Regions from separate parts of the Shewanella sp. VK101 genome, predicted to be linked through region 1. Evidence: predicted binding sites of a transcription regulator. Region 1 holds the regulator's gene; each other region holds the start of a gene.
What was found. The regulator MetJ, encoded in region 1, represses methionine synthesis genes. The targets are predictions, from matches to a motif close to TAGACGTCTAGACGTCTA.
Positions count from the first base shown of each region.

Region 2: a site for MetJ is predicted at 5,970-5,987, ahead of metK (methionine adenosyltransferase). Genes of this name have one in related genera too.
Region 3: a site for MetJ is predicted at 5,649-5,666, ahead of serA (phosphoglycerate dehydrogenase). Genes of this name have one in related genera too.
Region 4: a site for MetJ is predicted at 4,134-4,151, ahead of metH (methionine synthase). Genes of this name have one in related genera too.

Region 1 covers NZ_CM151402.1:614,885-622,883, reverse strand. The annotation lists gene ACSHSR_RS02885 (bifunctional aspartate kinase/homoserine dehydrogenase II) at 1-301, opposite strand, end outside; gene metB (cystathionine gamma-synthase) at 318-1,478, opposite strand; gene metJ (met regulon transcriptional regulator MetJ) at 1,694-2,008, shown strand; gene ACSHSR_RS02870 (sulfite exporter TauE/SafE family protein) at 2,084-2,827, shown strand; gene ACSHSR_RS02865 (conjugal transfer protein TraF) at 2,830-4,023, opposite strand; gene nrfD (NrfD/PsrC family molybdoenzyme membrane anchor subunit) at 4,175-5,119, opposite strand; gene ACSHSR_RS02855 (4Fe-4S dicluster domain-containing protein) at 5,116-5,688, opposite strand; gene phsA (thiosulfate reductase PhsA) at 5,701-7,980, opposite strand.
Region 2 covers NZ_CM151402.1:1,028,582-1,036,580, forward strand. The annotation lists gene ACSHSR_RS04585 (dicarboxylate/amino acid:cation symporter) at 1-889, shown strand, start outside; gene ACSHSR_RS04590 (META domain-containing protein) at 976-1,389, opposite strand; gene ACSHSR_RS04595 (hypothetical protein) at 1,484-1,693, shown strand; gene ACSHSR_RS04600 (GGDEF domain-containing protein) at 1,750-2,610, opposite strand; gene ACSHSR_RS04605 (deoxycytidine triphosphate deaminase) at 2,740-3,687, opposite strand; gene ACSHSR_RS04610 (GNAT family N-acetyltransferase) at 3,817-4,353, shown strand; gene ACSHSR_RS04615 (hypothetical protein) at 4,380-4,709, shown strand; gene metK (methionine adenosyltransferase) at 4,775-5,926, opposite strand; gene tkt (transketolase) at 6,372-7,999, shown strand, end outside.
Region 3 covers NZ_CM151402.1:3,908,657-3,916,655, forward strand. The annotation lists gene ACSHSR_RS17495 (S8 family serine peptidase) at 1-492, opposite strand, end outside; gene ACSHSR_RS17500 (curlin) at 904-1,332, shown strand; gene ACSHSR_RS17505 (curlin) at 1,351-2,787, shown strand; gene ACSHSR_RS17510 (helix-turn-helix transcriptional regulator) at 4,118-4,783, opposite strand; gene ACSHSR_RS17515 (DUF2238 domain-containing protein) at 4,995-5,600, opposite strand; gene serA (phosphoglycerate dehydrogenase) at 5,759-6,988, shown strand; gene ygfZ (tRNA-modifying protein YgfZ) at 7,097-7,999, shown strand, end outside.
Region 4 covers NZ_CM151402.1:4,083,533-4,091,531, reverse strand. The annotation lists gene ACSHSR_RS18190 (hypothetical protein) at 1-43, opposite strand, end outside; gene metH (methionine synthase) at 266-3,985, opposite strand; gene ACSHSR_RS18180 (histidine phosphatase family protein) at 4,227-4,982, shown strand; cobalamin riboswitch at 5,051-5,187, shown strand; gene ACSHSR_RS18175 (ABC transporter ATP-binding protein) at 5,287-6,228, shown strand; gene ACSHSR_RS18170 (FecCD family ABC transporter permease) at 6,225-7,295, shown strand; gene cobT (nicotinate-nucleotide--dimethylbenzimidazole phosphoribosyltransferase) at 7,313-7,999, shown strand, end outside.

The sequences.
Region 1 (7,999 bases):
CCAGTTGCGCCTTATCTGTAGACAGACGCTCCCGCAGTTGACGCGCCTGTTCATTGCCCAGCAGCTGTTCAATCAGATTCTGCTGATAACCGACAAGCACCTGTAGCTCTTCCTGCCACAGAGCGCCAGATTCCTTCAGGTTCAGCAATTTATAGAGAAAATTGGTACTCTTGCCGGCAGCGGAAACCACTACAAGATCATCTGCATGACCATGGGTCAGCAAAATATGGGCGACCCGTCGGTAGCAATCGGCATCGGCGAGACTGGAACCGCCAAACTTATGTAGGTGACAACGTGCCATCTCAAGCTCCTTCAATTCAACAGTTTGCGGCTGCAGCCAATCCGGCGGCGATATCATCCAGCAGATCCCGGCCATCTTCTATGCCCACAGACAAGCGGATAAGCGTGTCTTTAATACCGGCTTCGGCGCGAGCATCACACGCCATGGCTCTGTGGGTCATAGTGGCGGGCACGGCCACCAGGCTCTCAACCCCTCCCAGGCTCTCGGCCACGGAAAACAGCCTGAGCGCGCCGAGGAAGGCAACCACCTGCGCCTCATCACCCTTGAGTTCAAAACTCAGCATAGCGCCAAAGCCACTCTGCTGCCTGGCGGCAATTTCATGACCTGGGTGGCTCTTAAGCCCCGGATAGTAAACTTTGTCTACCACGGGACTCTGGCTCAGTAGCGCCACTATGCGCTCGGCATTGGCCTGATGCTCGCGGATCCTCAGCGCCAGAGTACGCAGGCCACGCAGGGTCAGGTAGCTGTCGAAGGCGCCACCGCTCAGCCCGAGCGTGTTGGACCACCAGTGCAGCTGCTCTGCCAGTTCAGGATCTTTGGCAATCACGGCGCCGCCCACCACATCGCTGTGGCCATTGATGTATTTAGTGGTCGAGTGCACCACTATATCGGCCCCCAACAGTAAAGGCTGTTGCAGCGCCGGCGATAAAAAGGTGTTGTCGACCACCACCAATGCCCCCTGCTGGTGGGCCGCCTCGGCAATGGCGGCAATATCCACTACCCGCAGCAGCGGATTGGACGGCGTCTCGAGCCACACCATGCGCGGCTTTTGCGCCAGGGCAGCGGCGAGTGCTTGCGGGTCGGTTTGATCCAAAACCTGCAAACGAAACTGGCCCTTGGCGGCCAGATGGGTGAACAACCTATAGCTACCGCCATAACAGTCATGGGGCACCAACAAGAGGTCATCCGGCCCCAGCAGGTTGACCACCAGAGTAATGGCCGCCATGCCGGTCGCTGTGATTGCCGCACTGCAGCCCTGCTCCAGCTCCCCCAAGGCATCCCCCAAAATGGAGCGGGTAGGATTACCCGAGCGGCTGTAATCAAAGGCTCTTGGCTGAGTGTGACCATCAAAGGCATAGTTGGTCGACAGATAGATGGGTGGCACCACGGCCCCGTGCTGGCTGTCTGATTCGATGCCCTGCCGGACCGCTGTGGTTGCTAATCGCCGCTCTGTCATAATCGACTCCTGAATGCTGAGGTTCGACACCATAAAGATGTCTGGACGTCTAAATCTAACCAATGACCATCCAGCCGTCAATAGGCATCAAGACGTTTGGACGTCCAAATGTATGGATTTCTGTTCATATTGCACAGATTTTGCAGGCAATCATTTGACTGTATCCTGTAAGGGTTTAAAATCTGCTGCGAATTAGTGAGATCACAGGTGAATCAATGACTGAATGGAATGGCGAATACATCAGCCCTTATGCCGAACACGGCAAGAAGAATGAGCAAGTGAAAAAAATCACTGTCTCTATTCCGTTGAAGGTACTGAAAGTATTGACCGATGAGCGCACCCGGCGCCAGGTGAACAACCTGCGGCACGCCACAAACAGCGAACTGTTGTGCGAAGCCTTCCTGCATGCCTATACCGGCCAGCCACTGCCCAATGATGAGGATTTGTCCAAAGACAAACCCGACAGCATCCCGGAAGAAGCCAAACGCATGATGGATGCCATGGGCATTGAATGGGAAGACATGGAATAAGTGTCTTATTCCTCTGAATTATCTTATTGTTGAACAAGGATCGCTGCGCGATCCTTTTCTTTTGGGGGCTTGCGAATGCTGTCACTGATAGATCCCGTCACCCTGTTACTGGCATCCCTGATCATATTTACCGGCGCCCTGACCCAGTCGCTGATAGGCTTTGGCTTGGCCGTGGTAGCCACACCTTTGCTGTATATCGTCGATCCGGAACTGGTTCCCGTCCCTGTGATTGTGATGGGATTTTCTATCGCCCTGTTGACCTTGATACGCGAACGCGGCCACCTGGAATTCAACGGCTTGCAATATGCCTTGCTGGGACGACTCCCCGGCGGCCTGATTGGTGCCACCCTGCTGTTGCTGGCGCCGCAGCCTATTCTGGGCTTGACCATAGCCTTGATTGTGGCCGTAGCCGTATTCCTCAGCCTTAGAAAGTACAGCATCAAGATCAACCGCCTCAGCCTGTTTATTGCCGGGATATTTTCCGGGATCTTCGGTACCGTGGCCGCCATAGGCGGACCGCCGATGGCCCTGCTGCTGGCGGGTAAGGATGCCAGTCAGTTCCGCGCAGCGCTGTCGGCCTTCTTCATCTTCAGCTCATTGATAGCCTTGATTATTCTCGGCTGTTTTGGCCTCTTGACCTTGAGACACCTATGGCTTTCACTGTTGCTGCTGCCTTCGGTATTTCTCGGTTTTCTGGTGGCTGGCCGCTTGGTGGGCCGGGTGGATAAAGAGAAGACCCGAGTCCTGACGCTGGCGCTGTGCGCGCTGAGCGCCCTGTTGCTGACCATCAAATCAAGCCTGGCGCTCATCAACGGTTAATTTTAGAAGTGATAGCTGGTTTGCAGTACGCCGCCTATGGCGTCATCGCTGCCAAACATGCCGGTGAGATCCAGCCGGAAACTGTTGCCTATGGCGAACCCTGTCCCGAGTGAATAAAGATCGGCGGTGTGATCATTGAGATCCTGGCGATAACCGAGCCGTAAAGCAACCCAGTCAGCAGGCCGGTATTCACCGCCTAAACGCCAATAGCGGCTGCCCTCAAGCTCGGCAAACTTGTCGTTGTCGGTAAGATCCAAGTCGCTGCTGAGCGAAAAGGCCGCCCAGTCATAGGCCACCCCTGCGGTAACCATAGGTTTCACCTGATAGGTAAGCTGCACGCCGCCGGCCTCTATGCTGCTTAAGTCCCGCTTGATGAGGTTGCGACCACTGACACCGATAACCAAACCATCCAATGGCTGGAATGCCAGACCGATATCCAGGTTAAAGCCTGTGTCATCGCTTCGATAATCATCATCGTTGAAGTCATCGGCATCGAAGTTGTTGGCGCTGACGGCATAGTTAAAACTGTCCAACCGTTGCAGCTTGGGGGTAACTCCCACTGTCACCGGTATATTGACGATAGATAGCGGATAGCTCACGGCAACCCCGAGCTCGGAAACCGCCCCGGCCACCACTCGCCCCTGGGAGGTCAAATCTTGGATTTCCGGCGGATTATTGGGGTCCAGATTATCCAGGGCATCAATATCCGCGGCGGCGATTTCGGCTATTCCCAAGGCATCGAGATAACTCTTGAATACAAAGGCATAATTAAAACCATCCGAGGGCATGACCAAAGCCATATTGATACCGGCACTGACGTAAGCGCTATTGCCCTGCAGCGATTTCAAGTCACCACTGAGGCGCTTTCGGTAGTCATCGATAGCCGCTGTGTCGGCGGCGTCTATGGCATTGACCAGGGCGTCATAGTTATCCTGCAGGGCGTCAAACTTATCGATCATCTGATCTTTATCGGCGCCATCGGCGCCGATGATTGGAATGAGTAAACTGAAGTCATTGCTGCGGCGCGAAGGCAAAGCCAGCAGTGCCGGATTGGAAAAGGCCGCCGCCTCACGATTACCGGCTGCCACGGCAACCCCGCCCATGGCATCTGAGCGGGCCTCATAAACATCCTGACCTGCCAGTGCCAATGTGCTGGCAAGTCCCGTGGTAAGCAGTGTCAAAAGACTCAGTTTCATCTCATCACCCTCTTGCTTTTATCTGTAACCTGACACACGCGGTTACCTGGGTTAAAGATAGTCCAAATCTCGATGAAACTATGGCATCAAACACAAAAAAGCCCGTACCAAATGATACGGGCTGAGGCTCAAACAGGTTCAGAAGTGCTTGTTAACCAAGATAGCTCTGACCTGCATAGAGAATAAAGTGTCTAAGTGCCAGCACGCCGGTCAGGCTGCAGCAGGCTACCGCCAGCATGGCTCCCTTGGTGTGACGGGTACTCGCAGGCAGCAACAACATTGAAAGCAGTGGGATACCAAAGCCTATACCCACAACCCCAATCCAGAACACGCTGGCCCAGACGCCACTTGTCAGTGATGCCAGCGCTGCCGCCGCTGCACCGCCCTTGAAATAGAGCGCGCAGAACAGCATAAACAGGAACAGGATTTCTGCCGCCATTATGGGCAATTCCAAACCGTGCATCCGTCCCAGCTGTGGGCAGTGCTTGTCTGTCTTGAACAGCAGCAGCGCCACTACCGCATTGGCGGCCGCACCGGCCGACAAGCCGGATACCAGGAACAGCGCCGGTAATACGGCAGTGTTCAGCATGGGGTAAGCGTTCATGGCAGAGATCAGGAAGCCGGTATAGGCACCCACGACAATCGCCAGCACGAACAGCAGCACTTCCATAGTCTTGCGAAGGCCAGTCAGTGATTCTGCAATCCCTTTAAGAAAGCCCAGGCCCCAGTTACCGAGATCATCTTTCAGCACCACCAGTGCATAGGCAAAAGTCAGCGGAATATAGGCCAGCAGCGCCAACACCCCGATGGACATCACGGATGTCAGGTTGTAGTTGATCAGGATCAGCCAGAAGTGGAACGGCTTGGTCAGGTCAAACACCAGACACAGCATCCCCAGACAAATAGCCACTGGCGCTATCAAGGCTGCCGCCTTGAGAATGCCGCTGTCACCCTCTGTCTTGTTTTGCACCCAACGCAGCCCGATACCAATCAGCAGACTGCCTGCCGATAACCCAGCCAAGAAGAGGTAAACCGCAATGACCCAGTTCCAGGTTACAGGGTCGTATTGTGTCATATCGCCCCAAGTATTGTTCATGATTGGATCCCCCCTCTCTTGACAGGAATACGGTAGATTCTGGGCTTGGTACCCAGATGGGTCTTGTCCTGATAAGTCACGCGAGTGTTAAGCAGAGTCGCCACCTCGCTGCCGACCTCATTGGCATCACCGAACACCAGGGCATCGGTAGGACATACGGTCACACAGGCGGGTTGTTCGCCGCGCGCCAGTCGGGTGTCCTTACAGAAGTTGCACTTGTCGGCTACCTTGGTTTCCGGGTTCATAAAGCGCACTTTGTAGGGGCAAGCAGCCACACAGTACATACAACCGACACACTTTTCCGCCTTGATGGAGACTATGCCATCCTCGCCCACATAGGCCGCTCCGGTAGGGCAGACCTTGACGCAAGGGGCATCTTCACACTGCTGACAGGAAACCCTGTGATACTTGAAGTGCAGATGCGGCGCATCCCCGAATGGACCTTCTACCCTTACCTGCAGGCGAGTTACGCTCTCAGGTACACCGTTTTCGCTGCGGCAGGCGACGTTACAGGCCTGACAGCCGATGCACTTATTCTCGTCGTGCACCATCACATATCTTTTAGTCATCTTCGCCTCCCCTTATGCCTTTTCCAGCTTCACACCTGTGGTGTGTACGTTCATACCGCACACAGGTGCAGTCACGTTGGGCAGCAGGTTGCCGCAATGCACACCCTTGCCGGTCGCCCGTGCCAGCTCCTTGTTCTTGGAACCAAAGCCCATGTAGGCGAATACAGTGTCGGGACGTATACCCTTGGTCACCAGCGCGTGGCCCTCTTCACTGCCGACACTGGACGTGAGACGAATGGCATCCCCATTCTCAATGCCATGCTTGGCGGCGGTGTCAGGGTGGATCCAGACGGCGTTGTCGGACATCAGGTTGGCCAGCATAGGCACATTGTGAGTTGCGCCATTGGTATGCACCGCCACCTTGCCCTGAATAAAGTAGAGCTCATCCGGCTGTTTCAGGGTCACTTCGCGATAAGCGATAGTGCCGCGTCCAGGCGCCATGCCTTCCACCTTGGCGGAGGTCAGTTCAATCTTGCCGCTGGGAGTCTTGAACTTAAGCGCGCTGCCGTAGGTACCATCTTCATCCATGGCTCTGGCGTTGGGGTAGGCGGCGACAAAGTCGGCCACCATCTTGGGTTCGCGCAGCATCAGCGGTTTGCCGTAGCTGACAAAGCCCTTGTCCTTGATGTGCTGTAGCAGCTGGGCGTCTTTATTCACCTGCAGGAATTGCAGGGTTTCCATGTTTTCCCAGGGATAGTACTGCTCCAGGCCCATCTCTATGCCCAGTTCACGGAAAATTTGCCAGGAAGGCTTGGCATCGCCAATCACATCCACCACTTGCTGACGCAGGTAGTAGGCCGGGTTCTTGCCGGACTTGTCGGCCACCTCTTCATCCCGCTCCAGATAAGTACACTCAGGCAGTATGATGTCGGCCCAGGCGGCGGTTTCACTGATGTAAACATCACAGGAAACCACAAACTCCATCTTCTTCAGGCTCTCAACCACCTTGGCGCGGTCGGTCATGGTCTGCATGGGGTTGGTGCGGCTCATGACCCAGGCTCGCAGTTGGTAAGGCTTGGCTTCCAGAGTCGCATCTATGATTGATTGATAGATACCACCGCCGGACCAGGCCATGGCAAACTGCTCATCCATCTGGTCGATGCGTTTGGCTTGCGGTTTGGGCAGTTTGACGCCCGGCTTACCCAGCTCTGGGGCCACAGCCTCACCGGCAAACTTGTTGTAGCTGCCGGCCTTCTTACCCATGTAGAGGCCACCCTTACGTTCCAGGTTGCCGATCAGCACGTTGGCGGCATACAGCGCCCGGCGCATATCAAACTCTTCCGGAGTGAAAGTCGATCTGTGGCCAAAGTCGACCACGGCATGAGGCGCAGCGGCGGCATACTCATGAGCAATACGGCGGATATCTGCGGCGGGTACGTCGGAAATTTTCTCAGCCCACTCAGGGGTGTAGGCTTTAACCTCGGCGGCAAAGGCCTCAAAACCTTCAACATAGCGCTCGATAAAGGCCTTGTCATAAAGGTTGTCGGCAATCAGCACATGGCACAGCGCCAGGGCCACGGCCACATCCGAGCCGGGACGAATGGCATACCACTCATCGGCCTTATCGGCCACCACAGAGAACCTGGGTTCAAACACCACCAACTTGGCGCCTTTGTCGGCCTGGGCCTTCATCATTCCCCGGGTTTCGGACATATTGATCCCCTCATAGAGGTTATGACCGAAGTTGATGATGTACTTGGAGTTGGAGAGATCCCGCTTCACCTTGGTGCCGAACATCGCTTTGGCGGCGACCACATAACCGCCCGGGCAAGTGGTGTTGTGGGTAAAGGAGTTGGGGCTGCCGTAAGCCTGCCCCAAATAGAACAGGTGTCCGGATAGCGAACCTGACTTGGAGGAAAACGCCACGGCTTCAGGGCCATGCTCGGCCTTGATTTGATTCAGCTTACTGGCGATGGTTTGATAGGCTTCCTGCCAACTTATTTCAGCCCACTTGCCTTCGCCGCGCTCACCGACGCGCTTGAGTGGTTTGACAATCCTTTGTGGATCGTACAATAAACTAAGGCCGGCGCCGCCACGGGCACAGACCTTACCGCCGAATGATTTAGCTTCTTTATTGCCAGAAATAAAGACGTTTTTGCCATCGACTATCCGCGCCGAAATCGGGCAACGGGTCGAACACATCTCACACATACTGGCAATTTCAGTGGCACTGCCGGTCAGAGGGCTGCGCCCCAAAGCCGCCAGCGAACCGGGCAGAACTCCGGCCAGGGCACAAGTTGCCCCTCCGGCTCCAGCCCCTTTCAGAAAGGTGCGCCTATCAAGCTCTATCATGGTTACCTCCATCCTCTCC
Region 2 (7,999 bases), 410 kb from region 1:
CCCGGTATCGGCTCTGGCCGAAGGGCAGATACTGCAGGTGATAGTATTCGCCGTGGCACTGGGGATAGCCCTGGTGTTGATTGGTGAGCATGGCAGGCCAGCGATTCGTGTATTCGAGAGCCTGGCGGAAGCCATGTACAAGCTGACCGATATGGTAATGAGTCTGGCGCCCTATGGGGTGTTTGGCTTGATGGCCTGGGTAGCCGGTGAGTACGGCATGGAGATGCTGCTGCCGCTCATTAAGGTGATTGTTGCCGTTTATATCGGGTGTTTCCTGCATATTGTCGGCTTCTACAGCCTGGTATTGAGTGTGTTTGCCCGCCTCAATCCACTGCAGTTCTTCAAGGGGATCAGCAATGCCATGGCGGTCGCCTTCACCACATCCAGCTCGGCGGGAAGTCTGCCTGCCAGTATGAAGTGTGCCAGCGAATACCTGGGAGTGAACAAGAAGATTTCCAGCTTTGTGCTACCGCTGGGCACCACAATCAACATGGATGGTACCGCCCTCTATCAAGGGGTGACCGCGCTGTTTGTGGCTCAGGCCTTTGGCATAGACCTTACCTGGGTCGATTACATCACCATTATTCTGACCGCGACCTTGGCTTCCATAGGTACTGCGGGTGTGCCCGGTGCCGGCTTGGTGATGCTGACGCTGGTGCTGACCACTGTAGGTTTGCCACTGGAAGGGGTGGCGATTATTGCCGGTATCGACCGTATTCTGGATATGGCCCGAACTGTCGTTAATGTGTCCGGCGACTTGGTGGCAACCACTGTGATTGCCAAGTCGGAAAATGAGCTGGATATAGAGCACTATAACGCCGATATGCAGCAGAGTGCTCTGATAGCCGAGCAGAATGCCGTCAGCGCTGCAGAGGAAGGGCGCAGCTGAATTTTGCAATATGAGCGCGACTGAGAGTGTGTTGCAGTCATAAAAAAACCGCCGGAGGGCGGTTTTTTTATGACTTGAGGCAGAACTCAGAGACTGCTGAGTTGCAGTAACACCTTGCCGTCATCGCTTTTGAGCAAGAGTTTGCCATTGCTGACTTCACCTTGGGTGACCTGAGGCAAAGCTTGCATCACCAGTTGCTCCTGGGCCATCAGGGCATCGACACAGGCTTTCATTGTGCTGCCGGCCGGTGAGAGTTTCAGCTTCTGACCTTCCTGGGAATAGGTTCCGAAGAAGTTATTGCAGCTGTTGTTGCCGGACAGTTTGCCGTCATTGGTAAAAACCAACTGGGCAGGGCTGTAATCTATAGTGGGTTGCCCCATAATGCTTTCTACATGCCAGCTGCCTTCCAGTGGCAGATACTGACCTTGGGTATCCGGGGTGGTTTGGCATGCAGCCAGACCAAATAGCAGCGCAGCGGCTACGAAGGTTTTCTTAATCATGGTCATTTTTCCATTAGTCTATTAAGCCTCTATAGTGTGACAAGAATAGCGCGGATTAAAAAGGGGGAGAAGGGTGATATCCAGGGCTAACTCAGTGATAGGCCTTCTGAAATTGTTACATTGGATAGGTGTGTTAATGCTGCTTGGCGGCATTGGGCTTTACATGTTGACCGATATGGCACTTGAGGTCAGTGGAATGTTGACCATTGCCTCACTGATAGGCTTGGGGTTGGTATTCATGTCCCCTTATCCTGTGGTTATTTTTATCCAATGGGCCAAGGCTCAGGAGCAAAAACCGCAATAATCGCCCAAGTTCGCAGCTTGGTTTACTCAACATAAGCGGCTTATCCCGGATTGGCGTTAAGTTTTATATTGCAGCAGATCTTGCTCTGCCTGTTCCAACATGGGTGAGAGTTCGAAGTGGGAGTCCGGTGCGAAGAAGCTTTGCCCCACCAATAACTGCAGGCCACAATCACTGCGGCTGACCTGTTTTTTAAGGCGACTGGCGAGGATATCCAGGTGCGCCTGGCTGTCCACAAATGCCAGAATAATGAACTGGTTGTGATTCAATCGGGCACATATGTCGGCTTCGCGCATGTTCTCCAGTATCACCCGTGCCAGCATTTTCAGGGATTGATCCTGCTGCAGTCCGCCAATGCGGTTTGAATCCAGCTCCTTGCCTTCCAGCAGCATAAGCCCGGCATGGGAGCCCAAACGGCGACTGAGGCTCAGTTGCCTCGGCGCCAACAGGTTAAAGCCTCTGGGGTTGAGCATACAGGTGAGTTCATCCTGCAGAGATAGAGACTCCAGCTGCTCCATCAGTTGCAACTGTCCAAGCTCGGCCTTGAGCAGCGCCAGCATAGGCTCGAGCAAAGACTGCAACTGCTCTAATGCCACCTTGGGTTTGCCATTGAGGATCAGTAATTCGCCAAACAGCTTGCCATCGGACCAATGAAGTGGGTACTTGATGGTCTCCGCCGGGTTAGCTGCAAAGTGTTGCTGCAGGGAGGCGATACCTTCAAATTCGGTTGGGGTTTCAGCCGCCGAGCTGTGGCTCAGGACCTGCAGCTTGGTATCTGGCATATGCTGCAGTAACAGCACAGTTTGGGCGTGAAACATCTCTCTGACAGTAACCAAGCGACTCTGCCAGTGGCCGAGTTGCAAAGGGTCGTTGGGATGGTCTCTTAAGCTGCTGGTTCTTTCCGTCAGTTGCGCATGCATATAGTTATAGTATTTGTGATGGCAAGGATTGCCTCAGAATACCCAACTGCGTGCGTTAATAAAATGAAAAAATTCGGTTGTTGGATCTGGGTCTTTTTAACGTCTCTTCTGTGCTTTGAATCAAGGGGCTCATGCTTCTTTCTTTTGCTGTTTGGATGACTTGAGTCCCGCCCTGGCACTTTCCAGCATAGGCGCCAGCTTGGCGGCAGAGTCAGGGCTGAAAAAGCAACTGCTGGAGTCCAGTTGTAATGGGGCCGAAAACTGGCTCATCTGCCGCTCAAGGCGTTTGATGATATGCTCTAGATCCCGCTCCAGATCGACAAACACCAGCAGGACATATTGGCTGTCGTTATAGTGGGCAGCGATATCTGCGGTTCTTATGGTATTGAGGATCAGGTTGCCGAGTTCTCTATGGTGACGTGCCAGCGTTTCGGCATCCATATTCATCCCGGGTATCAACTCGAAAAAAATAATGCCTGAATGAGCACCGAAGCGGCGGCCGAGATTGAGCTGCCTGGGTGCCATCATGATAAAGCCGTAGTGGTTGAGCATGCCGGTTTCCCGGTCACGCATGGACAGCGACTCAATTCTGTGACTCTGGCATAAGAGCGCCAAGTCTTGCTGCAGCAGAATTTGGAACGGCTCCAACATATAGGGGCTGATGTGTTGCTGCTCGTTGGCATGGGCATTGATGACACACAGGCAACCGAATACCGAGCCGTCGGGCCAGAGCACTGGCCGGGATAGAATCCCCAGGACATTGCTGAACTCTTTTGGGTTGTCATCATTGGTGGAGCGGGTGAGATCCAGATTGACGCCCTCGGGTGGGCTATCGACCATTCGCTGGAATACACTTTCATCGGCAGAGAATACCTTGCCGGGCGGGAACCTGTGGCTGGCATCGGCGGCGCTGACAATGACTTCGAATCCCTGATCTGTCTTTTGCAGCACAAAGACTTTGTCGGCCTGGTAGTAACGTTTCATTAGCTCACATTGATGCATCCAGCGAATAAGGTTGAGTCTGTGGCTTTCATTTTCCAATAGGCTCTTGCCTGGGTCTATGGTATCCGGGAGCATATCTCTTCCTGAGTCGAGTGGCTTAAGTTCAACTTTAAGTGTGGAAGCAGTATGGGAATTTCGCAAATCGAGTGCGGCTGCAACAGGCTTTGGCTATAATGCGGCTTCTTTTATTGCTGAGCCTTTTTGATGCCGGAAACCATGCAATACCGCCAGGCTGAGGCGGCCGATGTTGAGACGATTGCCAGCCTGGAGCAGCGCTTCGGCCAGGACGAATTGAGTGCCAGAGAGCGTACACAGGGCATGCAAGGGCAGGGCTTTTCGGCCAAGGAGCTTGAACCTCTGGTGGCCGCCGGTCATGTGTGGCTGGCGTTGGACGCGACTAAGGTAGTCGGTTATCTGATAACCGGCAGTTGGGATAAACTCAAGCATTCGCCTTTATGTCAGGCTCTCAGTCGGCAACTGGCCCAGAATCGCTTTGACCTGGAGCTGAACTGGCAGCAGACTCTGCATTACGGCCCGGTTTGGGTGCATCCTGATTATCGTGGCAAGGGCGTGTTTGATAAGCTTTACGGCGCCGCCAGAGCCAACATCAGTGCGCCTTGGCTGGCACTGATCGCCGAGGACAACGAGGCGTCTATACGTGCCCATAGCCGGGATGGCCGCATGCGCACCCTGGACTTTGTCACCCTTTGCGGCAGGGATTTCTATCTGCTGCTGGGCTAACAGCCGCTTTGACGCGGGAGAGCAAGATGCAAAACACGCCAGAAACCCTACTGCAAGCCTGTGAGTCGCTAAGGCTATCTGCCTGGGATAATGTCAGATACCTGGTGTCTGTTTTGGCACTGCAGGGCGAACAGGTAAAGGCCTTTGAAGCCCAAATCGATGGCAAGCCGCATTATCTGCTGCAAGCCTTGGGCGTCTGTTTCGACTGTGGGCGCAGCAACAGTTATCAGGTGCAGATCCGTCTGTTGACCGATACCGAATTCACTCCAATGAAAGTGTTGGATATCACGCCGCTATCGGCCGAGCAGTTGGGTTACCTCTGTATGGAAACGGCCCATTTCGATCACTGCTACTGAGATATCGCCTGATAAATAGATATAAAAAAACCGCCCTGAGGCGGTTTTTTTGCAAGCTGAGTCTATTACAGACCTGCGTCGGCACGCAGGGCTTCAGCCTTGTTGGTTTGCTCCCATGGGAACTCATCACGGCCGAAGTGACCGTAAGCAGCGGTGCCTTGATAGATGGGACGCGCCAGATCCAGCATCTCGGTCAGGCCGTATGGGCGCAGATCGAAGTGCTGACGAACCAATTGGATCAGCAGCTCTTGCGAGACTTTGCCGGTACCGAAGGTTTCCACACTGATGGAAGTCGGTTCGGCCACACCAATGGCGTAAGACACCTGGATTTCACAGCGATCCGCCAGACCGGCAGCCACTATGTTCTTGGCAACGTAACGGGCAGCGTAAGCGGCGCTACGGTCAACCTTGGATGGGTCTTTACCTGAGAAGGCGCCACCACCGTGACGGGCCATGCCACCGTAGGTATCAACGATGATCTTGCGACCGGTCAAACCACAGTCACCCATGGGACCACCGATAACGAAACGGCCGGTTGGGTTGATGAAGTATTTGGTGTCCTTGTTCAGCCACTGGGCAGGCAATACTGGCTTGATGATGGTTTCCATCACGCCTTCCACCAGATCCGCCTGACTGACGCTACCGCAATGCTGGGTAGAAAGTACCACGGCATCGATACCGACAATCTTGTTGTCTTCGTAGGCGAAAGTCACCTGAGACTTGGCGTCGGGACGCAGCCAAGGCAGAGCGCCGCTCTTGCGTACTTCGGACTGGCGCTTAACCAACTGGTGAGCATAAGTGATAGGAGCCGGCATCAGCACGTCAGTCTCATTGCTGGCGTAACCGAACATCAGACCCTGGTCACCGGCACCCTGTTCTTTGGGATCGGCACGGTCTACACCCTGATTGATATCGGGGGACTGCTTACCGATGGCGTTCAGTACCGCGCAGCTGTCGGCATCGAAGCCCATATCTGAGTGGGTATAACCTATTTCGCGAACGGTTTTACGGGTCAGTTCTTCAATATCGACCCAGGCAGAGGTGGTGACTTCACCGGCTACCAATACCATACCTGTCTTGACCAGGGTTTCACAGGCTACACGGGCCTTGGGATCCTGAGCCAGAATCGCGTCGAGTACCGCATCAGAAATCTGATCGGCGATTTTATCTGGATGTCCTTCTGAGACCGACTCAGAGGTAAACAAGTGTTTTGCCATAATTCGGAAAATCTCGTCTGTGGAATTCAAACGTGTAGAAGCATCTACATCTAGACGGCCATTTTAGTAGAATTCGACTTGGATGACACCCCTTGTCGCAAATATTTGTGCGCCATGGCGCAGGAATCGGCTCAAATGACTCAAATCTTTTTTTACTATTTTCAGCTATTTTGCTGAAATTTATCAGATTCATCTGTATCTGAATCTAGACTTTTCCTCTGGCAATTCAGCCTTGGCATTTGCGTTGAAAGCGATCAGCGGACAGGCAAGTTGACAGCTTTGTGAGCGGCAGGCTTCGCAAATGAGGCGCAAATGTAAACACAAAGCAAAGCCTGGGCTGCTTTTGGCGCCGTGGGTGGGCGAATTTTATTTGCGTCCTTCTGCCCGGTAGGGGAAAATATGGCTCCATTTTGCCCAAGACCTCTAAGATCAAGCAGGAGAGAGCATGTCTTCCCGTAAAGAACTCGCTAACGCTATCCGTGTTTTAAGTATGGACGCTGTCCAAAAGGCCAATTCCGGCCACCCCGGTGCTCCCATGGGGATGGCAGATATCGCCGAAGTCCTGTGGCGGGATCACCTCAAGCACAACCCTGTGAACCCTCAATGGGCTGACCGCGACCGCTTTGTGCTGTCAAACGGCCATGGTTCCATGCTGCATTACTCACTGCTGCATCTGGCGGGTTATGATCTGGGCATTGAAGATCTCAAGCAGTTCCGTCAACTGCACTCACGTACTCCGGGCCACCCTGAATATGGTTATGCTCCCGGCATCGAAACCACCACAGGGCCTCTGGGCCAAGGCATCACCAATGCCGTAGGTATGGCTATTGCGGAAAAGACTCTGGCGGCTCAGTTTAACCGTGACGGTCACGATATTGTCGATCACCATACTTATGTCTTCATGGGTGACGGCTGTCTGATGGAAGGTATCTCCCACGAAGCCTGCTCTCTGGCCGGCACTCTGGGTCTTGGCAAACTGATCGCCTTCTGGGATGACAACGGTATCTCCATCGACGGTCATGTTGAAGGCTGGTTCAGTGATGATACCCCCAAGCGCTTTGAAGCCTACGGCTGGCATGTGGTCGCCGGTGTCGACGGTCACGATCCGCAAGCTATCAACGCTGCCATCGAAGCCGCCAAGGCCGATCCGCGTCCATCGCTGATCTGCTGCAAGACCATCATAGGTTACGGTTCTCCCAACAAGTCCGGTTCTCACGACTGCCACGGTGCGCCGCTGGGTGATGCTGAAATCGCCGCCGCCCGTGAATTCCTGGGCTGGAAGCACGACCCATTCGTGATCCCATCTGAAATCTATGCCGCCTGGGATGCCAAGGAAGCCGGTAAGGCCGCCGAAAGCAGTTGGAACGACAAGTTCGCCGCCTATGAAGCCGCTCACCCCGCGCTGGCCGCCGAGCTCAAGCGTCGCCTCAACGGTGAACTGCCAGCCAACTTTGACGTCGATGCCAAAGCCTATATAGAGCAGTTACAGGCCAATCCTGCCAATATTGCTTCCCGTAAGGCCTCGCAAAATGCCCTGGAAGCCTTCGGTAAAATGCTGCCGGAATTCTTAGGGGGCAGTGCCGACCTGGCGCCTTCCAACCTGACCATGTACTCAGGTTCCAAGCCTATTTCGGCCGAAGATGCCAGCGGCAACTACCTGCACTATGGTGTGCGTGAGTTTGGTATGACCGCCATCATCAACGGTATTGCCCTGCACGGCGGGTTTGTACCTTACGGCGCCACCTTCCTGATGTTTATGGAATACGCCCGTAATGCCATGCGCATGGCTGCGCTGATGAAGGTGCAGAACATTCAGGTCTATACCCACGATTCTATTGGTCTGGGTGAAGACGGCCCGACTCACCAACCGGTTGAGCAGATTGCCTCGTTGCGTATGACTCCCAACATGAGCACCTGGCGCCCATGTGACCAGGTAGAATCTGCCATTGCCTGGAAGTACGCCATAGAGCGCAAAGACGGCCCAACTTCACTGATCTTCTCGCGTCAGAACCTGACCCAGATGCCACGCAGCGCCGAGCAATTGAGCGATGTGGCCAAGGGCGGTTATGTGCT
Region 3 (7,999 bases), 1.7 Mb from region 1:
GATAACCCCAATGATCACATCCGAGCTGCCTGTAGTGACATCCCAGGCTTCGGGAGCATCAATATCGGCGTCAGCCACACCACCGGTTTGCCCAGTGTTGTGCATGCCCCAGAGCTCAGGGAAACGGGGATCATCCGGCATGCCTATGGCCCGCAGAATGTAGTTGGGTTCAGCATATTTAACCGCTGGGTGGCTGGAGATCATCTTGATCGCCTGTTCAATATCGGCGCCTTGACGCAGATTCAGCTTGGCCAGACGGCCATCGAGCAAGCGGGCAAATTTGTCATCTATACCATCGGCATTGGCATCACGCAGAGTGCCACGAACCAGACGCTGAGCCGCGATGCGCTCCTCTTTGGTGGCATTATCCTTGTAAACCACCAGGATAGAGTCCTTGGCGTAACGGATCTCGTTTTTAGCCATTGCAGGAGCGGCGCCAAGCGCCATAACACCAGCGACAGCCACTGCCAATGGCGAGAATTTTTTCAACATATTCGGGCTTCCTATAGTCCTTATAATCCCTTGGTATCCGGAACGGCTTGCATCTGCGGCACTTCCTTGAAACGACAGGCAAACAATGGCCAGCGAGTGAAATCCGGCGTTTATTTATTGCAAATAGATTGTTACCGCAATGAAAACAAGAGAGAAAGTAGCAAACTGAAAAATACGACTTTGATACTAGACGGGTTAGGTATTTTGAATCTTAAAAACATCTGAAAAATAAAAATAAAAACTTATTTTTCAATATACTAAATAAAATCAAACCTTCAAACCCAGACAATATCGACTAAAGCCTAAATAGCCTTTAACTCCGATTGCGGCACCCGTCCCATACGCGTAACTTTTGTTGCTGATTTGTTCCACTCTGGTTCAATCAAGGATATGTACGAAAAGGAGTCTTAGGTGTCGGTACTCGCAAAAATCCTGTTTGGTTCAGCCGTTTTGTTGACCAGTCTTGGTACAGCAGCGACAGAGCGCCAGGTAAATGCACTACAGGAGTTGCCAGTCACCCTCCAGACACTGCTGGAAACTCAGGGTCGCGACAACTTGGTCGACCTGATGCAACAAGGCAGTTTCAACCAAGCCATCATAGTTCAAGCCGGAATTGACAACAGCGCCATCCTCACCCAGGCCGGGTTTGGAAATCAGGCACAAGTAGTACAACTCGGGGTCAATAACCAGGTTGAAATGATGCAGGTGGGTGACGCCAATAAGGCAAACATCACTCAAATAGGCAATGACAATCTGGTGCAACTCAACCAGCTTGGCAGCGCCAATTTTTCGATACAACAAATTGCCGATGCTGCCACTATCAGCATCACGCAGTATTAAAAACACAGGGAGCGTTTAATGAAATCTCAAGCTAAAAAGTCACTGATTGCACTGGCTATCACAACGGGTCTGGGTATGAGTGCCCAAGCCTTCGCCGGCAGTGTCAATGAAATCTCAGTTAACCAGCAGAGCCGCAGCACTGTAGGTCAGGAAGTCTATGCCGAGCAAACCGGCATTCTGAACCTGGCAGTCATCAATCAGGAAGGTTCTGCCCAGGAAGCCACCGTGGTTCAAGACGGTGTTTGGCACGAAGTCTATGTTGATTCCAAGGGCGACGAAAACAAAGTTATAGTGACTCAGAATGAAGACTGGCACGTGGCCAGCGTCGATGTAGACGGTAACGTCAACACTGCAACTGTCGCTCAATCCGGTTTCTTCAACGAAGCCAATGTTGAGCTGATCGGTGACAACAACAGCGCCGAAGTAAACCAAAACGGTGACACCAACTTCGCAGTATTCCGTGTCAACGGCAGCGACAACTCCGGCTATATCAGCCAAAACGGTAACAACAACGAAGCCGGCATGATAGCCGTTGATTTCAGCCCCAACGTAGGCAACGGCAACTCTGTGACCGTACTGCAGGAAGGCAACAGCAACATAGGTGGCGTGCGTGGCGTTGCCGGTGATAACAACAGCATCGAAATCGATCAGGCAGGCGATCTGAACACTGGTTTTGTTTACGCCCTGTCCGGCTCTGAAAACAACATCGAAATGATGCAAACCGGCACTGCCAACACCGCAGTACTCGAATTCACCACAGGTGATGACAACGACGTTGAAATCTACCAGAAAGGTGATGGCAACGCGGTAGGCGATCTGCTGGTTGCCGATATTCAAGGTAGCGACAACGTAGTCGATATCCAGCAGGAAGGCGACACCAACGGCGTTGAATTCCAAATCTGGGGTGACGACAACAACATCGACCTGGAGCAGGATGGCAGCACCAACTTCGCGACTGCCGCCGCCTATGGCACTGACAACAGCATGGACCTGACTTCACAGGGCGATTACAACGAGCTGGTTGCATTCGCCACAGGTGAAGACAACCAGATCGAAATCCATCAGGAAGGCACTGAGAACTTTGCCTATGCCGAGCTGGAAGGTGAGAACAACGAAGTTGATATGGAGCAAGATGGCAGCGCCAACGAAGCTCTGGTCACTGTTGTTGGCTATGACAATGCCGATATCGAAACCACTCAAAGCGGTGATCTCAACCTGGTAGACCTGCTGATCCTCGGTGATGACAACCTGGCTCAAATTGTTCAAAGCGGCGACAACAACTGGGTGAGCGGTGTTGACGGCGGCGCCTTCGCCGTGGTTGGTACAGGTAACAGCCTGATGATCACCCAAAGCGGTAACGAAAACCTGGTTGTCGGTTCTCAGGCCGGTACCAGCAACGCTATCAGCGTAACCCAAAGCGGTGACTACAACGTTGCCACTGTTATCCAGAACTAATCACTCTGGTGCTTTATGCGAAAGGGAGCCTCTTGGCTCCCTTTTTGTTTGCCCAATTGCCAACTGAGCGTGAGTCATTGTGGCTTGAAAACTCATGGTTCCAGCGGTTTCTTGGGAACCCCATACCATAAACATCGAATAACAAGGCGAGTATTCGCCGCTGGCACAACGGCTATTATGGCTTTGAACCAAATCTCACTAATAAACCTGGTTTTAGCTGCCAGCTAAGTTGCAGCCCATCACCTGCGGTGCGCTCTCGCACAGGCGATCCTGTGACACGGCGTTAATACGTCCCTGTAGCCTCGACGAAAACATCCTTGTTTTCGACGGTCACAGTTCCGCCTGTGCCTGAAAATGAGGTGTATGTCTGCAGACACTTCAGATGTTTCAAGCTACTCAGTGCTAACAGAATTACACCAATTCCCCTCCCCTTCGGAGCCGCTGCCAGCGTTGTTGTAAATTGGCGTAGCCGAGACAGGGAGGTCGAGGCTCGAAGGTCGAGCAGGGCGAATGTTGCGAAGCGACAAGTTCATGAGCGCGAGCCAAGGAAGGCGAGCTGGCCCTTATGCATGGATGCATTTGGCGAGTCCTGAGTGTAGCCAATTTGCTTCATAAGCCAGCGGGGATTTCGGCTACGTCGGGGTGCCCTTGTCCGGTGTGGTTTGGCGAGTGTCGCGCAGCGACTGGCTGCGAGCGAGAGCCAGGAATGGCGAACTGGCCGTTGTGCATGGAGGCATTTACACCACGACTTTAGGCCGCTGGCACAGCGGCTATCATGGCTTTGAACCAAATATCACTAATAAACCTGGTTTTAGCTGCCAGCTAAGTTACAGCCCATCACCTGCGGTGCGCTCTCGCACAGGCGATCCTGTGACACGGCGTGAATACGTCCCTGTAGCCTCGACGAAAACATCCTTGTTTTCGACGGTCACAGTTCCGCCTGTGCCTGAAAATGAGGTGTATGTCTGCAGGCATATAGGTAGCTTCAAACAAGTTAGCTCTCACAAAGTTGCTCCAATCCCTCCTCGGTGTCGCCGAGAGCCTTTGGCGCAAATAACGTAGCTGAAGGCGAACACTCGCCGGTGACGAGTATGCTCATGAGCGCAAGCTATGGACAGATTGGAATGCTTAAGCTCCACGACTTTACGCCGCAGGCACAACGGCTATCATGGCTTTGGCTGAAAGCCATTCCCGACGCGCAAAAAAGCTCAAAGCTGCGGCGATTGCCGCACTCTGACAGGAATTTTCCACTGACTTGGCTTACATAAAAGCCATCAAAGCATAAACAAGCCCCATTCGGGGCCAAGTTCAGGCTGGATCTAGCGACAAATCAACTGATGAGATCGAAGTGACTCTGATAGGTCTGGGCCCAACGCAACAATTCGACTCGATTACGAGATTGAGTCTTGCGGAAAATCGATGAAATATGCGCCTTGACCGTATGCTCACTGATACACAGACGTTGGGCTATCTCTTTATTCCTGGCACCACTGGAAACCAGCTGAATAATGGTACGTTCACGCCGGGTCAACATCTGCAGCATGGAAACCGTATCGGCCGACATCTCATTGCCAGTGTCCAAGGTCTTGACCAGCTTACGGAACATCTTGCTGATAAGGGTTCTGTCGTACCAGAGCTCATCGGCCACCATCTTGCGCAGGCCAGTAAGCATAAGATCGATGCGCTGATCTGAATAAAGTACCCCGCGGATCCCCAGCAACATAGCCGACTCCTGATCCAGTGAACCTCTGGCAACTTGATAGAGGGCGACAGGAACATGAGAGACCAGACGGCTGGCCAGCAGAGGAATGCCCTTATTGTCCAGCGCCGACCCCTTCTGAGAAATTAGATAGAAAGTACTATCGCTCTTCTGCGGATCCAACTGTTCCGGGTGGCGTACTATACGGGTCTTAAGACCAATGGACTCGGCCAGTATGGCCAAATGACAAGGGGCGGCTATCTGGTTTATAAAAACCAACTCATTGATACTACTCATATTTACTCTTCTCCCTGAAAAGTCTCGCTCATACCCCTAAAGGGATAGCTTCCTTAATCACTTTCCGTGAGCTTACACAAAAAGTATAAGATGATTCTGACCAGATAGTGTCCGGTTTTCATCACCATAAAGTATGATTCTAACAATCTTTAGTCGCATTGCCAGATGAAATATTGTAAAGACTGTATATGGCTCTCTCTGTCCCGACCTGTCAATCGGCGCCAAGACGCTGCAACTGGCGGTCATGAAATGAGGATAAAACCAGCAGGGCGGCGATGGCACCGATAAGAGCCATCAGCATATCCGACTGGGTATCCCAGACATAGCCCTGGGTGCCGAGAAAGGCCTCGGCACCTGAGCCTGTAGCCGCGGCAACCCACCATTCAATCAGTTCATAGAAAGCCGACAAGGCCAAGGCAAAACAACTGACTAGAAAAGCACACCAGGCACCAGGTTTCACTGCTTGGTTACGCAGCAGTATCTCCCTGGCAATCATTGCCGGGATAAATCCTTGGGCCAAATGACCCAGTTTATCGTAGTTGTTACGCTCAGAGCCCATCCACTGTGCTAAAGTATCGAACAGCGGCACCTCGGCATAGGTGTAGTGGGCGCCGACAAACAGTATCAGGCAATGCACCAAGATCAGGCCATAAAGCAGCGGAGTCAGCGGAAAACGTTTGCGGGTAAAAAACAGTATCGGCAGCGCCAGCATCCCAGGCAGCGCTTCCAGCCACCAAGTGAAATCATCTTTAGGCGCTATCGCCGACCAGATAAGTACCACAAAATAAATGACCAGCCAGATAATTGTGTTTTTCAAGCCACTTTCCTTATGCCAGTGATTGTTCTCAATTAGGAAAAAATACTTTAGCCATCTAGCCCTCCACTTCACCTGAAAAAAGTGCTACTTTGATTGGGCATGGGCAAAAGCATCATAGCATACGTACATTAGTTAATAATCAAGAGGGTACCTATATCATGGCGAAACACTCGCTGGACAAGGATAAAATTAAAATCCTGTTGTTGGAAGGCGTCCACCAATCAGCCGTCGATGTGCTGGAAAGGGCTGGCTATACCAATATCGAGTATCACAAGGCATCACTCTCCGGCTCAGAGCTTCAGCAGTCGATCAAAGATGCCCATTTCGTCGGAATCCGCTCCCGTACCCAACTGACCCAAGAAGTATTACAACAGGCGGAAAAGCTGGTTGCCATAGGATGTTTCTGTATCGGCACCAACCAGGTCGACCTCAAGGCGGCCGAGCAACTGGGTATTCCTGTGTTCAATGCGCCCTTCTCCAATACCCGCAGCGTAGCCGAACTGGTACTCGGTGAAATCATCATGCTGCTGCGCGGTATTCCGCAGCGCAACGCCCTGGCCCATCGTGGTGGCTGGCTCAAGAGCGCCAATGGCAGCTTCGAAGCCCGTGGCAAGACCCTGGGGGTCATAGGTTATGGCCATATCGGTACCCAGTTGGGGATCCTCGCCGAAACCTTGGGGATGAAAGTGATCTTCTTCGATATCGAAGATAAGCTGCCGCTGGGTAACGCCCAGCAGGTACATTCCATGGAGCAGTTACTGTCTCAAGCCGATGTGGTCAGCCTGCATGTGCCTGAAACACCACAAACCAAAGAAATGATTGCCCAGGCCGAACTGGCGATGATGCGCAAAGGCAGCATACTGATCAATGCTTCCCGCGGCACTGTGGTGGATATCGACGCCCTGGCGGTAGCCCTCAAGGAGCAACAGTTGGCTGGTGCCGCCATCGACGTGTTCCCGGTTGAGCCCAAGTCCAATACTGACGAATTCCAAAGCCCGCTGCGCGGTCTGGACAATGTGTTACTGACCCCCCACATAGGCGGCAGCACAGAAGAAGCCCAGGAAAACATAGGTATTGAGGTTGCCGGCAAGCTGGCCAAATACTCAGACAACGGCTCTACCCTGTCGGCAGTCAACTTCCCGGAAGTATCGCTGCCGCAGCATAAAGATGCCTCCCGCCTGCTGCATATTCACCATAACCGCCCCGGTATTCTGATCAAGATTAACCAGGCGTTCTCGGAGAAAGGCATCAACATTTCAGCCCAGTATCTGCAAACCACGGCCACCATAGGTTATGTGGTGATGGAGGTAGATACCACCCAGGCTGAAGAAGCACTGACAGAACTCAAGTCTATCGAAGGTACTATCCGTACCAGACTGCTGTTCTGATTTTTGAGGCTTTCACAGGGCGCCATATTGCTATCGGCGCCCTGTTTATTTCTGTCAAATCCGCTACAATCGCAGATCTCTTAATGCCTTCAATCTCAGGATCTTGTTATGAGCATTTGCGTTTCTCAGCCCGATTGGCCACTGGATGCCGGCATTCCGGATCTGCTTATTTCCCGCCTCTCTCACTTGGGTCTGCTTGCCGTTACCGGCGAACAGGGCCGCAGCTTTATCCATGGTCAGGTCACCACGGATATCAGCTCTCTCACGGCCGAGCAGTGGCGTTGGGGCGCTCACTGCGATCCCAAAGGCAAAATGCTTTCAAGCTTCAGAACCTTTGCCCTGGGTGATGCCCTGATATTGATGATGCCAAGGGATACCCTGGCTGCCGACTTGCCGCAACTGAAGAAGTACGCTGTGTTCAGCAAGGCCGAACTGGTCGATGTCAGCGACGATTACAGTCTCTTGGGTATAGCCGGCGCCAAGGCTGTCACTTGGTTGGCAGAGCAGTTCCCGGGCTTCAGTCCAGAGCAGCAAGTGAGTGCTGTCGATGACGGCGTGGTACTGCAGGACGGCGAGCGCTTTATTCTGGTTCTGCCCAAGGCCCGGGCCGATGCCTTGTGCCAGCAGCAGTCTCCAGTCGATGCCAGTGCCTGGCAAGAGCTGGAAATCCTTGCCGCCTACCCTAACCTGCCGGCATCACACATGGGCCAATTTGTACCGCAAATGTGCAACCTGCAGGCCATCAACGGCATCAGCTTCACCAAGGGTTGCTATATGGGCCAGGAAACCGTGGCCAGAATGAAGTATCGCGGCGGCAACAAGCGAGCCCTCTATATTCTCAAGGGTAAAGCCACTGTCGATGTCACCCCGGAAACCACGCTGGAGATGGCGCTGGATGAAGGTTTTCGTAAGGGCGGCAGCATTATTGAAGCCGTACAACGAAATGGCGAGTTGCTGCTGACCGCAGTGCTGGCCAATGACACAGAAGTCGGCGCCAAATTCCGCATCGCT
Region 4 (7,999 bases), 1.5 Mb from region 1:
CAGATAGGCAAAGCAAGGCCGCGGCCAAATGCACTGTTCGCATAGTGAATTCCTTTTCAATGAAGTGATGGAGACAACCTCATTAAAAGTAATCCCAGTTTCAGGTTCTTGCAAAAAGCACCAGCTTACGGGCGAAGGAGAGATACAGTAAGTGTTTGATGAGTATGGCTGTTATCAAAAATGTGGAACGGTCTTGAATTCAGGGACCCTCACCCGAATAGGCGAGAGCCCCTGAACAGCTCAGTTGTTCGCTTAAGAGCCTCTTTTACTCAGGATCATAATCCAATACGGGGGCCAGCCATTTTTCGGCTTCGGCCACTGTCATCCCTTTGCGGTGGGCGTAGTCTTCCACCTGATCTCGGCCTATGTTGCTTACCCCAAAATAGCGTGATTGCGGGTGCGCAAAGTACCAGCCGCTGACCGCCGCCGTGGGGTACATGGCAAAGCTCTCGGTAATCTTGAGGTCGATACACTCGTCTGGCTTAAGAAGCTGCCAAAGCAGGCCTTTTTCCGTGTGGTCCGGGCAGGCAGGGTAGCCGGGAGCCGGGCGTATGCCCTTGTACTTTTCACGAATAAGCGCCTCGTTATCCAGGTTTTCTTCGCTGGCATAACCCCAGAATTCCTTCCGCACCCGCTCGTGCATCCGCTCGGCGAAGGCTTCGGCCAGGCGGTCGGCCAGACACTTGAGCATGATGGCGCTGTAGTCATCGTGGGCCGCTTCGAAACGGGCAATATGGGCATCGATGCCATGGCCGGCGGTGACCGCAAATCCCCCCATATAGTCGGCCACGCCGCTCTCTTTGGGAGCAACAAAGTCAGAGAGACAGAAGTTGTGGTTGCCCACCCGCTCCAGCTGCATCCGTAGATGATGGGTGGTCAGCAACACTTGGCTGCGTGAGTCATCTGTGTAGATCTCGATATCATCGAAGTTGACGCTGTTGGCGGGAAAGAGGCCGATAACGCCCTTGGCGGTGAGCCACTTCTCTTGGATGATTTGCTCCAGCATCGCCTTGCCGTCGGCATAGACTTTACGCGCCTCAGTACCAACGACTTCATCATCCAGTATTTGCGGGAAATGACCGTGCAACTCCCAGGCGCGGAAAAATGGCGTCCAGTCGATGCGCATGAGCAAGTCCTCCAGCGGATAGTCGTCAAACACCTGGATCCCCGGGGTGTTGGGCTTCACTGCTTGGTAGTTGGCCCAGTCGTGGCTGCAGCGGTTATCCCGTGCTACCTGCAAGGGCACAATCTGCTTGCGCTTGGTCTGCGACAGGCGCTTTTGGCGCATCATTTCATATTCGCGATAGGTTTCGTCTATGGTGGCCTGGCGGGTTTCATTGTTGATGAGCTTGCTGACCATGGGCACGGCGCGCGAGGCATCGGCAATATAGATGGCGCCGTGGGGATAATGAGGCGCTATCTTCACTGCGGTATGGATCTTGGAGCAGGTGGCACCACCGATAATCGCCGGCAGGGTCAGACCTTCGCGCTCGAAGGTTTTAACATTGTGCACCATCTCATCCAGGCTCGGGGTAATGAGCCCGGACATGCCTATGATGTCGACCTTCTCGGCTTTGGCGACTTCGATGATTTTCTCCACCGGCACCATGACACCGAGATCTATCACTTCATAGCCGTTACAGGCCAGCACCACCCCGACTATGTTCTTGCCTATGTCGTGAACATCGCCCTTGACCGTAACCATCAGCACCTTGCCGTTGCTCTGGCCTTCGACTTTTTCGGCTTCGATATAGGGGTTGAGATAGGCGACCGCCTTTTTCATCACCCGCGCGGACTTGACCACTTGCGGCAGAAACATCTTACCGGCGCCAAAGAGATCGCCCACCACGTTCATGCCGTCCATCAGCGGGCCTTCAATCACATCCAGCGGCCGCTTGGCCTGCAGGCGCGCTTCTTCTGTGTCGGCGTCTATGTATTCGGTGATCCCTTTCACCAGCGCGTGTTCCAGGCGCTTGTTGACCGGCAACTTGCGCCATTCGAGATCTTCTTTCTTGCCTGCGCCGCCCGGGCCACCGCGATACTTCTCGGCGACCTCGAGCAGCTGCTCTGTGTTACTGGAGTCGGCAACCGGGCAGGGCAGGTTGAGCACCACGGCCTCTACCTTCTGCTTCAGCTCAGGGTCGATATCGTCATAGATGGCCAACTGACCGGCGTTGACTATGCCCATATCCATACCCGCCTTGATGGCGTGATAGAGGAACACGGCATGAATGGCTTCCCGCACCGGGTTGTTGCCGCGGAAAGAGAAAGAAACGTTGGACACCCCGCCGGAAATCATCGCATGGGGCAGGTTGGCCTTGATATCTTCAATGGCGCCGATAAAGTCCACCGCATAGTTATCGTGCTCCTCTATGCCGGTGGCGATGGCGAAGATATTGGGGTCGAAGATAATATCTTCCGGCGGGAAGCCCACCTTATCCACCAGCACCCGGTAGGCGCGGGTACAGATTTCGGTTTTGCGCTCCCGTGTGTCGGCTTGGCCCTGTTCATCGAAGGCCATGATGATGGCGGCGGCGCCGTAGCGCTTCACCAGTTTGGCCTGTTCAATAAACTTGGCCTCGCCCTCTTTGAGGGAGATGGAGTTGACTATTCCCTTGCCCTGAATGCATTTGAGCCCGGCCTCAATCACCTCCCACTTGGAGGAGTCGATCATCACAGGCACCTTGCTGATATCCGGCTCTGAGGCGATAAGGTTGAGGAATTTCTGCATCATCTCGACCCCGTCGAGCATGCCCTCATCCATGTTGATATCTATGATCTGGGCGCCGTTTTCTACCTGGTCACGGGCCACCTCCAGCGCGGTTTCGTACTGGCCTTCTTTGATTAACTTGAGAAACCGGGCCGAGCCGGTGACATTGGTGCGCTCGCCCACATTCACAAACAGGCTGCTTGCATCTATGGTCAGGGGTTCCAGTCCGGAGAGGCGACATGCCACCGGCAGCTCAGGCAGCGGCCTTGGTGCGTGAAGGCTAACGGCTTCAGAAATCGCCTTGATATGCGCAGGCGTGGTGCCACAGCAGCCGCCGACAATATTGAGCAGCCCCTCTTCGGCCCAGGGGCCTATCACGCTTGCCATCTCCGCCGGAGTCTCGTCATAGCCGCCGAATTCATTGGGCAGACCGGCATTGGGGTGCGCCGAGACAAAGCACTCGCTGATACGGGAAAGCTCCTCGACATAGGGCCGCAGTTCTTTCGGGCCCAAGGCGCAGTTGAGGCCTATGCTCAGCGGCTTGATATGTCTGAGAGAATGGTAAAAGGCCTCTGTGGTTTGCCCTGTCAGGGTGCGGCCCGAGGCATCGGTAATGGTGCCGGAAATCATCACCGGCAACCTTTGGTCCAGTTTCTCGAACACATTTTCGATGGCAAACAACGCCGCCTTGGCATTTAGAGTATCGAAGATGGTTTCCACCAGGATGATGTCGGCGCCACCGGCGATCAGCGCCTCGGTAGATTCGCTGTAGGCCAATACAAGATCGTCGAAATGTATGTTGCGAAAGCCGGGGTCATTCACATCCGGGCTGATGGAGCAGGTGCGGTTGGTGGGGCCGAGCACCCCGGCCACATAGCGGGGAATACCGCTGGCGGCGGCCACCTCATCGGCCACTTCGCGGGCGATTCTGGCGCCTTGGTAATTGATCTCCGCCGCCAGGCTCTGCATCTCGTAGTCGGCCATGGCAATGGTGGTGGCGTTGAAGGTGTTGGTTTCTATGATGTCGGCACCGGCCAGCAGGTATTCCCTGTGAATGGTCTTGATGATCTCGCTCTGGGTCAGTACCAGCAGATCATTGTTGCCTTTGACATCGCAATGCCAATCTTTGAAGCGCTCGCCGCGGTAATCGGCTTCTTCCAGCTTGTAGTCCTGGATCATGGTGCCCATGGCGCCATCTAAAATCAGGATCCGCTCTTCGAGGGTCTGTTTGAGCTTGAGCTCTGTCTGGCTTTGGGAGTGCTGGGAAGTCGCCATAGGGTTACCTTTCATACCTGTCTTATTGCTGTTTTACATTCGCGGCGCTTGGCATCCGCGACATCATCTCTGCCGACCTGACGCCCGGGACACTATCTGGCATGATAGCCAAAGGCGTGTGTGGGCGCGGAAAGTTATTTTGGACATTTATACGTATAGACGTCCATAATATACGGATTCCGGCGGCCTGCGGCAAGGTTAAATTGGCCCGGTAACCACCGGACTCTGACGGGAGAAGTGTGTGGCTGAACATAGGCAACTGAATATCTATCTGCTGCGGCACGGCGAATGTGAAGGCGGTGAGATTATCCGCGGCCGCAGTGATGTGGCCCTGAGCGATGAGGGCAAAGCGCAGATGTGGCGTAGCTGGCGGGCTATCAGTAGTGAGCTGGAGCAGTTGCCGAGTGCGCCCCAAAGCTTGGTGCTGCTGAGTTCTCCGGCCCAGCGTTGCCAGGCCTTTGCCGCCGAGCTCAAGGCCGATATGCCTGACTATTTCCCGGCGCCACTGCAGCAGCATGACTGGCTCTGGGAGCTGGACTTCGGTGACTGGGACGGCATGAAGGTGGCGAGTGTCTATCAGCAGCATAGCGAGGCGGCCGAAGCCTTCTGGCGTGACCCTGTGGCCAATACTCCGCCGGGCGGGGAATCGCTGCCAGCCTTTCGTAGCCGGGTGTTGGATGGCTGGCAGACTATGGTGCAGCGCTGGCTTGCTAGAGAGGCTAATTCTTCCGAAGGCTCTGGTTCAAAAGGCTCTGGTTCCTCAGCAAGTGCCGATGCAGCGCTGATCCTGACTCACAGCGGAGTTATCCGGTTGCTGCTGGCCGAGATTTTGCTGCCAGGGCAAATGCCGCCTGCGGCAGTGTTCAACGCCTTGGAACTACCTTATGCGGCCTGGGTCAGAATAACCCTCTATGCCAGCCGTGATGCCAGCGGTGATGCCAGCGGTGAAAGTGACCAGGAATGGCAGTGTTTCAGCAAGCTCCACTGGCCGCAATAGTGCTGCGCTATTGCGCCAGGCAATTGTGCCGGACGATAAAACCGGGATAATAACCCCAAATAGCCGCCAAGTGCGGCAGCAGCCAGGGTGTTGGCACCTTTGCAGGTGAACCAACCCAGGGAACCGGGAAAGCCCGGACTGTGCCCGCAACTGTGAGTCGCCGTTGGCGACGAGTCAGGAGACCTGCCCAGGCTGATAAACCAAACCAGAAACCCGGGCGGGTAAACCGGGGGAGCGAATAGATGATTCTTCCACTGCAGCCTGAGCCTTCTGCTGGTCACAGGCTCAATGTCGGGAGGCGGTTATGAGCCTGGCACTCAAGGTGCAACAGCTTAGCTGGCTTCCCGGTGGTCACATCGTATTGGCCGATGTGGGTTTTGAGCTGCCAAGTGGCAAGATGCTCGGGCTCATAGGCCCCAATGGTGCCGGTAAGTCGAGCCTGCTGCGCTGCCTCTATCGTTATATCCGCCCGGACAGCGGTCAGATCCAGCTGTTTGGGCAGGATATCAATAGTTTGTCAGCCAAAGCTTTCGCCAAAGAGGTGGCCGTGGTGCTGCAGGATACCCCGGCCCAACTGGCACTGGATCTGACTCAATTAGTGGCCATGGGACTGACTCCCCACAAGGGGTTGTTTGATATGCCATCGGCGGCCGACAAGGCCCAGGTGCAGGCGGCATTGGCGCAGGTCGGGTTGCAGCACAAGGCCGCAGAGCCTTTCGCGCAGCTTTCCGGCGGTGAGAAGCAAAGGGCCTTGATTGCCCGCGCCATAGTGCAGCGCCCCAAGCTTTTGATCCTGGACGAGCCCACCAATCATCTGGATATCCGCTATCAGATCCAGATCCTCGAGCTGGTGCGCAGCCTGGGGGTCACGGTGATCGCCTCGATTCACGATCTCAATCTGGCCTCGGCCCTGTGTGACGAACTCTTGCTGTTGGATAACGGCCGCCGTATTGCCCACGGCTCGCCCCAGAGCGTATTGACCGAAGACAGAATTGCCGGTGTCTTCGGTGTCTGCTGCCAGGTGGGGACGCATCCGCAGTTGGGAAGGCCGCTGATCCACTACTTTTATGGCTATCAGTCGCCAGAGCCTGGTCACGGCAAGGCTGTAAGCTCGGCGGCTCTCGCTAGTGGCAAGGTTCACGGCGCTGCGATAGTCGAGCCTATGGCAGGGCCTGCCTCGGCCGAAACCTGTGTTGCCCACAAGGAAACTGACCGGCGCCCAGGCTCGGTGGGAGGTGGCGCATGAATACTTCCATGGTCGCACCGGGGCGCTCGCTTATTGGCTGGTTTCTCAAACCCTTGCCCAGACTTTACTGGTGCTGGCTGCTGTTGCTGCTCGGCACTGCGTTGACACCCTTGGCCGCCGCCGGTTTTGGCGCCGCCGATATCAGTCTCTTCGATGTGGCAAGAGTGATTGGCAAACACCTGCTGGGCGTGGGGGAGCCGTCCGCTATCAGCGAGCGTATCGTCTGGGATCTGCGCCTGCCGCGTATCTTGCTGGCCTTTATCGCCGGCAGCGGTCTGGCATTGTCGGGTTATGTATTGCAGGCGGTGACCCGCAACCCGCTGGCCGATCCTTACCTGTTCGGTATCAGCTCGGGCGCCAGCTTCGGCGCGGTGGTCTCGGTCGCCCTGGCGACCGGCCTTGGCCTGAGTTCGGCCATCTCCGGGATATCGCTGCCGCTGGGAGCCTTTATCGGTGCCGGTTTGGCCGTGCTCATGGTACTGCTGCTCGCGGGCAGGAATATCGGCAACCAGATAGAGAGAATGTTGCTCTCCGGGGTCGCCATCTCCTTTATGTTCAGCGCCCTCACCAGCTTGATCTTGTATTTTTCTACCCCGCAGGCCACCACCTCCTTGCTGTTTTGGAGTCTGGGCAGTTTTGCCCGTGCCAGTTGGGATGGGCTTGGACTGCCCACTCTGGTGGTGCTGGCGGCCTTACTGGTGATCCTGGCCTTCAAGCGTCAGGTACTGGCGATGCTTGCCGGTGATGAAACCGCCCACACTCTGGGAATCAGGGTGCAAAGGCTCAGGGTTTCCATGCTGCTGCTATGCTCGCTTATTACCGCCACTTTGGTGGCCCACTGCGGCGGGATAGGTTTTGTGGGGCTGATGGTGCCTCATATTGTCAGGTTGTTGCTGCCGGGGCAGCACCCCATGGTGCTGACGGCACTGGCGGGCGGCCTGTTTATGGTTTGGGTCGACGTGCTGGCTCGCAGCATACTGCCCACCCAAGAGCTGCCGGTGGGGGTGATCACCTCGGCCATCGGCAGTCTGTTTTTCCTGATGGTGCTGCGTAAACGCGGCCAATAACGATAAGAGAGGGAAGGATGTACCAGGTTGCAGCAATCAATCACGCGCTGGATGACGCGATTCAGGCCCGCATAGACAACAAGACCAAACCCCTGGGCGCTTTGGGTGAGTTGGAGGCTTTGGCGCTGCAGTTGGGGCGCATTCAGCTCGGTTCCGCCACTGATGAGTTGGTCATCCGCCGTCCCGTGATGCTGGTGTTTGCCGCCGACCATGGTATTGCCGCGGCCGGGGTGTCGATTGCCCCCAGCGAGGTGACCACTCAAATGGTGCTCAACTTTGTTGCCGGCGGCGCCGCCATCAATGTGTTTTGTCGCCAGACCGGCTTCGAGCTGGAGGTGATTGACTGCGGCATTCTCAGCCCCTTGGGGATCCCCGAGGTTACAGAGCAGCGCCTGGGCGCCGGCACCGGGCCTATCCACAAACGCGCCGCCATGACTCTGGGTGCTGTGCATCAAGGGTTTGCCATGGCGCGCACCTTGGTAAAACGCCATATCGATGCCGGCAGCAACCTGCTGGCGCTGGGGGAGATGGGAATAGGCAACACCTCTTCTGCCGCCGCCGTGATGGCCGCCCTGACCGGCCTGCCTGTGAGTGAATGTGTCGGCCGCGGCACCGGCATAGATGCCGCGACGCTTAAGCGCAAATGCCTGCTGATAGAGCAGGCACTGCTGCTGCACCACTGCGAGCTGACCGAGCCGCTCAGT